DNA from 2 places in the Peribacillus sp. 05N428 genome. Region 1 is predicted to be linked to the other one. Evidence: riboswitches for the same ligand, from Rfam matches in the RefSeq annotation. Region 1 holds a riboswitch; the other holds the start of a gene.
What was found. Region 1 has a riboswitch for lysine ahead of AC1DIV_RS04535 (aspartate kinase). Riboswitches for the same ligand answer to the same signal wherever they lie in the genome.
Positions count from the first base shown of each region.

Region 1 (5,198 bases):
ACGATACCGCGTGCTGTTTGCTCATCATCGATAACAGCTCCAAGGAATTCCCAGCCTTCATATTTCGTTACAAGGCCTTCAACTTCATAACGGCGAACCTGCTCGTCCAATGCGTAAAGTAATTGCTGACCAGTTGTTGCACCAGCGAATGCTGTACGGCTATGTTGAGTACCACCGAAACGACGGAAATCAAGAAGACCTTCCGGAGTACGGTTGAACATAACACCCATACGGTCAAACATATGAATGATCGATGGTGCTGCTTCGCACATCGCTTTAACCGGCGGTTGGTTAGCCAAGAAATCTCCGCCATAAACTGTATCGTCGAAGTGGATATATGGAGAATCCCCTTCACCTTTTGTATTTACTGCCCCGTTGATTCCGCCTTGGGCACAAACTGAGTGAGAGCGTTTAACAGGCACTAAAGAAAATAAATCAACCTGTTGTCCCAGCTCTGCTGCTTTGATCGTAGCCATTAATCCAGCTAGACCTCCACCAACGATAACTATTTTACCTTTACCCAATTCTGTCACTCCCTTATTTCCATTAGCCAAGCTATGTTTTTCCTAATTCTTATAAATGAACTCTATCTTCTTATACGAATGCGAAAATTGCGCTGATTCCGATATAAGAAAGAAGAACGAAAACGATCAATGTAAAGTAAGTCATGATTCTTTGCGATCTTGGTGAAACTGTAAGACCCCAGCTCACAGCAAATGACCATAATCCATTAGCAAAGTGGAAGATTGCCGAGATAATACCAACAATATAGAACACAATCATGAATGGACTAGAGAAAATCTCTGCCATCATGTCAAAGTTAACTTCAGCACCCATAGCTGCTTGAATTCTAGTTGCCCATATATGCCAAACAAGGAAAATCAACGTTATGATTCCAGTTAGGCGTTGCAGCATGAACATCCAGTTACGGAAGAAACTAAATCTGCCTAAATTGTTTTTTGCTGTAAAGGCAATATAAATTCCGTACACAGCATGGAAAATGAGCGGTAGATAGATGACGACCCATTCTACCAAAATCTTCACGGGCGTATACTCAATTAAATGAACTGCCCCATTAAAAGTTTCTTCTCCTTTTGTTGCCATAAAGTTTACCGATAAATGAAAAATTAGGAATAGACCAATTGGAATTACTCCTAGAAGTGAATGAAGCCTGCGATTCCCAAACTCACGATTTTTTGCCACTAAGTGCCCCCCCTTAATTTGTGAAAAATCATGCAAAGATAAACTGGTGGCTACCTTTTATCTCCGCGTGAAAATACAGTATAGAGTCAAAAAACTCCTCTATACTTCCTTTACAATTATGTGACATGTCCATTTTACTCCTGACTTCTATGTGCGTCAAGAAAACGGATACAAGAAATCTCTTTTTCAGAATAGATTTTATTGGATTATATTGGCTATTTTTTGTTTGTCAAGATGATATTTTGAAGAAATTTCTAATTTAACTATTAATATCCCGGTATAATTTCTCATTTTTTTCCAATTGTGATTTAAATAAATAAAAAACAGTATAATTTGCAAAAGAAATACGTTTATAATAGATTTACAGAAAGAGGCGATAAATTATGAAAAAAAATATTGCTGCTGCGATAGAAGAAGAGATTCAAACTGAAGAAATTCAAACAACTGAAGAATTCCAAGTTCCAGCTTTCGGATACGAATTAATCAGAGAAGTTCTATTGAACGATATTCTCGGAAAAGACTCTAATCAAATCCTCTATTGGGCAGGTAAACAATTAGCAAGAAAATTCCCATTGAATGGCGATCAGGAAGTGATTGAATTCTTCCAAAACGCTGGATGGGGCAATCTGGAAATCTTGAAATATACGAAACACGAGATGGAATTATCCCTGACAGGTGAAATAATCAGCCGCCGTTTGGATTTACACCCTGATTGTCACTTCCAACTTGAAGCCGGTTTCCTTGCCGAGCAGTTTACACTGCAAAAAAAATTCCTCAGCGAATCAACGGAAGAAATCAAACGCCGCGCAAAAAAAGTGATATTCACCATCCAATGGGATCCCAGAGATCCAATCTAATGAGCCCTGAAAACAGACTTACCCTTTTTACCGGAAGTCTGTTTTTTATTGGACTCCTGACACTTAAGCTAGCACATTTGCATGCTGACCAAGTTTAAATGCTTCATGAAGGGATTCAACCGCCTTCACCATTTCCTTTTCATTGACGACGGTCGAAACTTTAATTTCCGATGTGCTGACCATTTTCACCTGGATGCCTGTATTGGCCATCACTTCAAACATTTCGGCAGCCACTCCCGGATTGGATACCATACCAGAACCGACGATGGACACTTTGGCCAACCCGCTCTCCGTTTCGACTCGGTCGAACCCCAATTGTTCTTTATTATTTTCCAGCACGATCAAGGCCGCTTCCGTATCTTCACTTTTTGTGGAAAAAGATAGATTCGTCGTATCCTCGGCAGTCATGCTTTGAATGATGATGTCCACATTGATCCGGTTTTTCGCAAGCGTCGTGAAGATTGTGGATAATGCACCAAGTGATTGGGGCAAACCATATATTGTGACCCTCGTAATACTGTCTTCAAAAGCAATGCCGCGTACAATTAAGTTTTCTTCCATAGTTGCTTCCTCCTCTATGATCGTACCTGATTCTCTCTCCATGCTTGAACGGACTTCAAGCGGAATTTGATAATTTTTTGCATATTCGACAGCCCTTGGGTGAAGGACCCCCGCCCCCAGGTTGGCAAGTTCCAGCATTTCATCGTAAGAAATGGATTGGAGTTTTCGCGCGCCTTTTATGGAGCGTGGGTCCGTTGTGAAAACACCCGTTACATCCGTATAAATATCGCATCTATCCGCATTCAGCGCTGCAGCGATGGCAACCGCCGTCGTATCGGATCCTCCTCGCCCTAAGGTAGTGATTTCCCCATTTGCATCGTTACCCTGGAAACCGGCTACCACCACTATTTTCTTCTCCTGAAGCTGAGCTTGGATCCTCGTGGCATCGATGTTTAAAATCCGGGCATTCCCATGAACGGATTCCGTTTGCATGCCAGCCTGCCAGCCAGTATACGAAATGGCTTCATGTCCTTCTTCAATCAATGCCATCGTTAACAGGGAAATCGTTACTTGTTCCCCAGTCGTCAATAGCATATCCATTTCCCTCTTGCTCGGGGATCCGGAAATATCACGCGCCATGGAAACCAATTGGTCCGTTGTTTTCCCCATAGCTGAAACAACGACGACCACCTCATTTCCATTCTCCGCTTCCTCGATTACCCGATTGGCAACATTTTTGATTTTTTCTACGCTACCGACGGATGTTCCGCCGAATTTTTGAACGATTAATGCCATCCTCATGCACCCTCTCTACTTTTTAGGCAATAAAAAAAGCAATGAGAAATATCTCATTGCTGTGGTCACATATCTAATACTGTAAACACAGTGAGATAGCTCTCCAGGGTATAAACCCTGACAATCCGCCATTTCTTAAATGTCGGACCAGGAGGACAAGGTATGAGTCTTGTCTTCCTTCGGCGGCGTCCCCTTTCAAAACCTTTCATGGAAGCTCATACTTCTCCAGGTTTTTACTCTTGAATTCCGCACCTCTATCAGCACTTTTAAGTTGTCTAGTTAAAAATTCCTTTTAATCATAGCATAGAGATTTATCGGTAGCAAGATTATTCTTGTAATTTTCTAACGATTCCCTCGGCTACCCCTTTTGGCATGCCAGCTTCCATGATTTCCTCGGCCGTCGCCTCTTTGATTTTCTTCAATGATCCAAAATGCCTTAATAATTGCTTCCTTCGCTTTTCCCCGACTCCTGGAATATCATCAAGCTGGGAGTGAACCGCATTTTTCCCGCGTAGCTGGCGATGAAACGTAATCGCGAACCGATGCACTTCATCCTGAATTCTTTGCAATAGGTAAAATTCCTGGCTCCTTGAATCAAGAGGTACAAGTTCAAGCGGATTTCCGATCATCAATTGCGAGGTTCTATGCTTTTCATCCTTAATGAGGCCTGAAAGTGGAATATCCAAGCCTAATTCATTTTCCAGAATATCCCTTACCGCTTCGACATGTCCCTTTCCGCCATCAATGATGATCAAGTCCGGAAGCGGCAGCCCTTCTTTCAATACTCGTGAATATCTTCTTCTGACCACTTCACGCATCGATTCATAATCATCAGGTCCCTGGACCGTCTTGATCTTATATTTGCGGTACTCTCTTTTTTCCGGCTTCCCATCAATGAACACGACTAAAGCGGAAACGGGGTCACTTCCCTGGATATTGGAGTTATCAAAAGCTTCAATTCGATGCGGGGTGTAGATACCCAGTTGTTTCCCGAGGTTTTCCACCGCATTGATCGTTCTTTCTTCATCCCTTTCAATCAAAGAGAATTTTTCCTGAAGGGCGATGGAGGCATTTTTATTCGCCAATTTAAGCATGTCTTTTTTCGCTCCCCGTTTCGGGTGAATCGTTTTGACACCAAGCAGCCCTTCGGCCATTTCGGCATCCACAGATTCTGGCAGCAAGATTTCCTTTGGTTTAAAGTGGTTCGTAATCTCGTAAAACTGACCGAGGAATGTAAGAAGTTCCTGTTCCGGTTCATCGTAGACCGGAAAAAGCGAAACATCCCTTTCTATCAATTTACCCTGCCGGACAAAAAATACCTGAACGCACATCCAGCCTTTATCATAGGCAAAGCCAAATACATCCCTGTCGATGAAATCGGTCGTCATCATTTTCTGCTTTTCCATCGTAATATCGATGTGGGCAATCTTGTCACGGAACTCCTTGGCCCTCTCGAAATCGAGCTCTTCCGATGCCTCCAGCATTTTTTCAGTCAGTTCTTTTTTTATTTCAGTATGCCCGCCGTTCAAGAACCGGTTGATATCATCGACCATTTTTTTATATTCCTGTTCCTCTACATCATATACACATGGGGCAAGGCACTGGCCAAGGTGATAGTAGAGACAAACGCGATCCGGTAACGTATTGCATTTTCTTAGGGGATAGATGCGGTCGAGCAATTTTTTCGTTTCGTTAGCTGCAAATGCATTCGGATAAGGACCAAAATATTTCCCTTTGTCTTTTTTGACCTTTCGCGTAATGATTAGACGCGGGTGGCGTTCCGCAGTCAGCTTGATGAAAGGATACGTCTTATCATCCTTTAGCATGACATTATATTTTGGG
Region 1 covers NZ_JBFTMS010000003.1:253,798-258,995, reverse strand. Annotated here, with positions in the region: gene sdhA (succinate dehydrogenase flavoprotein subunit) at 1-524, opposite strand, end outside; gene AC1DIV_RS04545 (succinate dehydrogenase cytochrome b558 subunit) at 595-1,203, opposite strand; gene AC1DIV_RS04540 (YslB family protein) at 1,587-2,060, shown strand; gene AC1DIV_RS04535 (aspartate kinase) at 2,124-3,356, opposite strand; lysine riboswitch at 3,445-3,621, opposite strand; gene uvrC (excinuclease ABC subunit UvrC) at 3,683-5,198, opposite strand, start outside.

Region 2 (5,198 bases), on a different contig from region 1:
GAGTTTCGCCTCGGGGACTACCAGCACGAGCTGGGCCTAATCGATAGCCGCTACGCGCCCGGTGGTTCGTCGACCGGAGCGGCCGGGGGTGCCGTCGTGTACTGGCACGTCGACGATGTGACAGCAACTTTCGAGAAGCTGCTGTCTATGGGAGCGAAAGAACACGAGGCACCCACAGTTCGCGGTCAGGGGTTCATTACTGCATCCGTGGTTGATCCCTTTGGGAATATCCTAGGCATTATGTACAATCAGCACTATTTGGATGTTCTGGATTCGAACAGAAAAGCGTGATCCGCGCTGACGGCATTCAAAGCATGTCCAGTTTGCATTACTCGCATCTAGTTCGTATATACAATTTATAGAATCGTTTACTGATCGGAGCTGTCATTAAGGCAGCTTTTTCTTATGGAACTATACATAAGGAGATAATAAATGGATGGTACAATTGCGTTATCTCCATCGAAAAAAGTATCTATTGTGAGGGGATTTTTGATTTGTAAGAGGAATATAGAGCTAAATAAATGTAAGCCGCATTCCTTCGATGAAAAATGCGGCTGTTTCAAAAATTATTTAAGGGTTTAATACCCTCGATTCCGATCTACCATTCCACTTAATGGTTGTTCACTTGAAAATCGCCTTAAATTTTCTATGAAAAAGTTGCTCACTTCGTTAATCGTACTGGGCCCTGACAGGTGGGAAGTGACAAACACATTGGGCATGGACCAGAAGGCATGTTCTTTTGGCAACGGTTCTGTCTCAAATACATCAAGGACTGCTCCCTGAAGATGTCCTTCCCGCATGACAGATAGTAAAGCCCCTTCATCTATCAATGCGCCGCGGCCAACGTTGATAAGGTAAGCGTTGGGTTTCATCGCTAAAAGTAGGTCCTGGTTAATGATATGATAAGTGGAATCCGTTAAAGGAAGCGTCAGGACCAAATAATCCAGGTCTTTTACAAATTCACCCCATTGATCTGGAGTAAAGTGGAGATCCACGAGTGTTGCTTGTTTTCCACTAAAGCTTAACCCATGTACATTCATATCAAATGCTCGGGCTTTACGAACAAGTTCAGCGCCAATCGATCCAAGTCCAGCGATCCCGATTGTTTTCCCTTTTAGGGTTTCAGAAATGAAAGGATCCCACCTTCGCTCCAATTGCGATTGTTTCATCCGAGGACCGTCTTTCACTATGTCCAAGAGAAACAAAAATACATATTCAGAGATGTAAGCACCAAATTGGTCAATAATTCGAGTTATTGTAATGTTTTGAGGTATCGAATTGTCTGCTATCAAATCATTGACCCCTGCTCCCATTGATTGAAACCAGCGAACAGATGCGGCTATTGGTTTACATAGTAATTGTGTAGGAAAATTCCACCCCAAGATAACTTCAGTGCCTGGTAAATATTTTTCTGCTTCCTCCAAAGTTTTCGCTGTCTTCACCGATATGAACCCACTATTGCGGATACGATCAGCATAAGCATCGACCTCTGTCTGAATAGGACTAAATACAAGAATGTTTGGTTTGTGTGTACCCCCCATTGGCTCTCTCCTTATTGATTCTTTAAATATAGTGTAAATTCTTCCACCTGAGTCGTACATGGATAAAAAAACAGTGCATTACTTTCGAGTATGCACTGCTTTTTAAAATTTCTCCAGAATCATTCGTTTTATTTATTTAACAAAATGGCTTCTGCGTTACTAGGCTGCAGAGCTGTTTGCAGTGTTCTTTTTTCTTCATCGTTTAAAGGGACCAATGGTAAGCGGACACCTCCAACATTTAATCCCCGCATATTTAATGCTGATTTTACTGGTGCCGGGCTTGGTGCAGCAAATAATGCTTTCATGATTGGAAGAAGTGTACGATGTGCAGCGGCAGCACCATGGACATCACAATTTTTAAAGCTATTGATCATTTCTTGCATTTCATTGCCAATTATGTGTGAAGAAACCGAAACGATGCCTGCTCCACCGATGGCTAAAACCGGTAATGTTAACCCATCATCGCCGCTGTATAAAGTAAAATCACTAGTTGTTTTGCTTATGATTTGTGCCATGGCATCCAAGTCACCACTTGCTTCTTTTACTGCCACGATATTGGTGATTTTTGAGAGGCTGACAATCGTCTCCACTGACATGTTTACAACACTTCGACCTGGAATGTTATAAAGCATTACCGGTAATGAAGTGGAATGGGCAATAGCGCTAAAGTGCTGAAATAATCCTTCTTGAGACGGCTTGTTATAGTATGGGGTAACGAGCATGATTCCGTCGACTCCTGCTGCCTCCGCTTGCCTTGTCAAGCTGATGGAAGCTCTCGTGTTATTTGAGCCGGTTCCAGCTATGACTGGAACTCTTCCATCAACAACTTCTACAACAAATTTGAATAAATCCACTTTCTCTTCTTGAGTTAATGTAGGGGACTCTCCAGTTGTACCGGCTATTACTAATCCATCAGAACCATTAGCAATTAAATAGTTTACTAAAGTTCTCGTAGCATTAAAATCAACCTCTTCATTATGATTGAACGGGGTAACCATTGCGGTTAAAACTTGGCCAAAATTCATAACTTCACACCCTTTTGTATAATTTTTTAAAAATATTCAGAGGTGGTTAGGGCCATTCAGGAGTAAACGCAAAAAAGCAACAACGAGGATTCGCTGCTGCATTAGAAACAATATTTACCAAGAAAATGTTTCCGCGCATAAGATAGCCCTCCATATAGTTTCCTATATGACAGTCCTGTATTTATTCAATAGCAGAACCAGCTTCAAGAACATGAGATTCTTTCCGCTTCGGCAAATTCCCCTTTCCACAATAGTCATAGGATCTCATTCTCCTCAAAATGTGTACTAATGGTCTTTGCTCCTCTATCCTCACTTCAAAAGATTCCGAAGTAAGAAAATATTTAATTGATTGTAATATAACAGGGAATCCATTCTGTTGCAAGCCTAATTATGAAGTTTTTTAAGAATGCTAGAAATCTATGGAAATGGCTAGAGTATTGGGGTGGATTCATCTTTATTCGTTATAAGTTGAATAAATATTTAATGGACGAGGGTTCTAAACGAGGGAGTAGTAGAAAATACAACTCCCCTTTTATGATTCTTTTTTATTTATTCGATTAAAACTCAAATTACAGTTGGCCACTAATTTTAATCGGTAATTTCAACTAAGTATTCGTGCGTATAAAAACCTTCAATTCGTAAATAATATCCATATCTTACAATCAAAGGAGTGAAGTCTATTGAAAAGATATTCATTCTTTAAAAAGCAAGAAATTCATAAATCTACAGACTTCACTGATGTACTCAAACATCTGCAAAAGTCCAAGGACTTCACAAGCTTTACACTCGATTTTGAAAATGAAATATACTGTGTATCTTTTTTCGATACATTAATTGATAAAGATATAATGCATAGGGACCTCCTTCCTTTTTTACATACAAATTCTTCAACTCTGGAAGAGCTTGTACACAACTTGCCAATAGAGGGGCTTGTTTTTACAAAAAATCCTGCTGAACTACAAAGTCAGCTGTTAATGGGTTATATAGCCATTACATTAAATAATCAATCTGATCAAGCAGTTTTAGTTAAAGCAGCAAATAACACTTCGAGGCAAGTTACACTGCCAGAGGTAGAGTTCAGTGTTGTCGGTCCGAAAGAGGCACTGGTCGAATCACTTGATACGAATATATATTTAATCCGAAAACGGCTTCCAATTGCAGAACTTGCTGTTGAAGAAATTATTGTTGGGAAGTTATCCAAAACAAGAGTAGCTGTGATTCATATAGAAGGAATTGCAAATAGCGAGAATGTAGAAACCGTCATACAGCGCATATCTGATTTAAGGGTTAACCAAATAATTGATAGCTCCTATATTTCCCAAATGATTGAAGATAATAAAAATTCTCCTTTTCCTCAATTTATCGATACGGAACGACCTGATCGATTGGCTGCAGTACTTGGAGAAGGCAAAGTAGTGATCTTGGTGGATGGAGCTCCACATGGCTTACTTGGGCCCTCTACATTCTTTGAGTACTTTGCGGCATTCGAAGATTATTTTCTCAACTGGACAATTGCCTCATTCTTTAGGCTTATTCGTTTTTTTGCTGTATTGTTTTCCATCTTAATGACCCCCATATATGTCGCAATTCTCACCTATCATTATGAGTTGATCCCAAAGGATTTAGTCAGTACGCTTGTGATTTCTCGTAGCGGAATTCCATTTCCACCGATTTTAGAAGCATTAATCTTGGAATTAGCCATCGAACTTCTCAGGGAGGCAGGAGCTAGACTGCCGACTAAAGTAGGTCAAACAATAGGTATCGTAGGTGGTATTGTTATTGGGACGGCATCTGTTGAAGCAGGGCTGACGAGTAATGTATTGTTAATTCTTGTTGCATTGTCGGCTCTTGGTTCTTTTACTACACCTGTTTATCAAATGGGTAATACCATTCGCTTAATTCGATTTCCTCTCCTACTCATGGCTTACTTTTTAGGATTATTGGGTATAGCTATCAGTTTTTGTTTTTTGCTTGTGCATTTACTGAGGGTAACTTCCTTAGGGAGGCCATTTCTTGAACCATTATATCCGCCAAGGATTTATGATATGCGGGATGCCTTGATTCGTTTACCATTTTTTCTTCAGGCTAAACGTCCAATTGAGGTTCAGACGGAAGACACCGTTCGGTTAGAACCCAAGGAAGATACTAAAGACTAAGTGAGAGTGGAGGTTTCTTACATGAACGATAAAAGTGATCAAATCTCGCCTTTTCTAGTCTTCTTTTTAATCGTTAAAATTCAGGTAGGTGTAGGGGTCCTGGGATTTCAAAGGATAATCATTAAATCTGCTGGCCATGATGCTTGGATGGCGGTCATTATAAGTGGTGTAGTCTTTTCATTGGGTATTTGGGGTATGTACAACCTATTAAATCGGCACGATATGGACTTAATAGGCATACAGAAACGACTTTTTGGAAAGTGGCTTGGCGGTTTACTAAATATCATTTGGATACTGTATTGGCTGATGGTGGGGATTTCTGTTTTAAGATCCTATCTTGAAATCGTTCAATCCTGGGTATTCCCCCAAATTAACACATGGTTGGTGACCTCCATATTTGCTTTATTAATTTATTATGTGGTTTTAGGTGGGTTTAGAGTGGTCGCCGGTATTTGTTTTTTAGGGATCAGTATCCC
Region 2 covers NZ_JBFTMS010000038.1:18,874-24,071, reverse strand. Annotated here, with positions in the region: gene AC1DIV_RS23930 (VOC family protein) at 1-291, shown strand, start outside; gene AC1DIV_RS23925 (D-2-hydroxyacid dehydrogenase) at 579-1,541, opposite strand; gene dapA (4-hydroxy-tetrahydrodipicolinate synthase) at 1,670-2,566, opposite strand; lysine riboswitch at 2,702-2,880, opposite strand; gene AC1DIV_RS23915 (spore germination protein) at 3,247-4,722, shown strand; gene AC1DIV_RS23910 (GerAB/ArcD/ProY family transporter) at 4,744-5,198, shown strand, end outside.
Region 2: it holds a riboswitch for lysine, as region 1 does, so the genes downstream of both, dapA (4-hydroxy-tetrahydrodipicolinate synthase) here and AC1DIV_RS04535 (aspartate kinase) in region 1, are expected to answer to the same signal.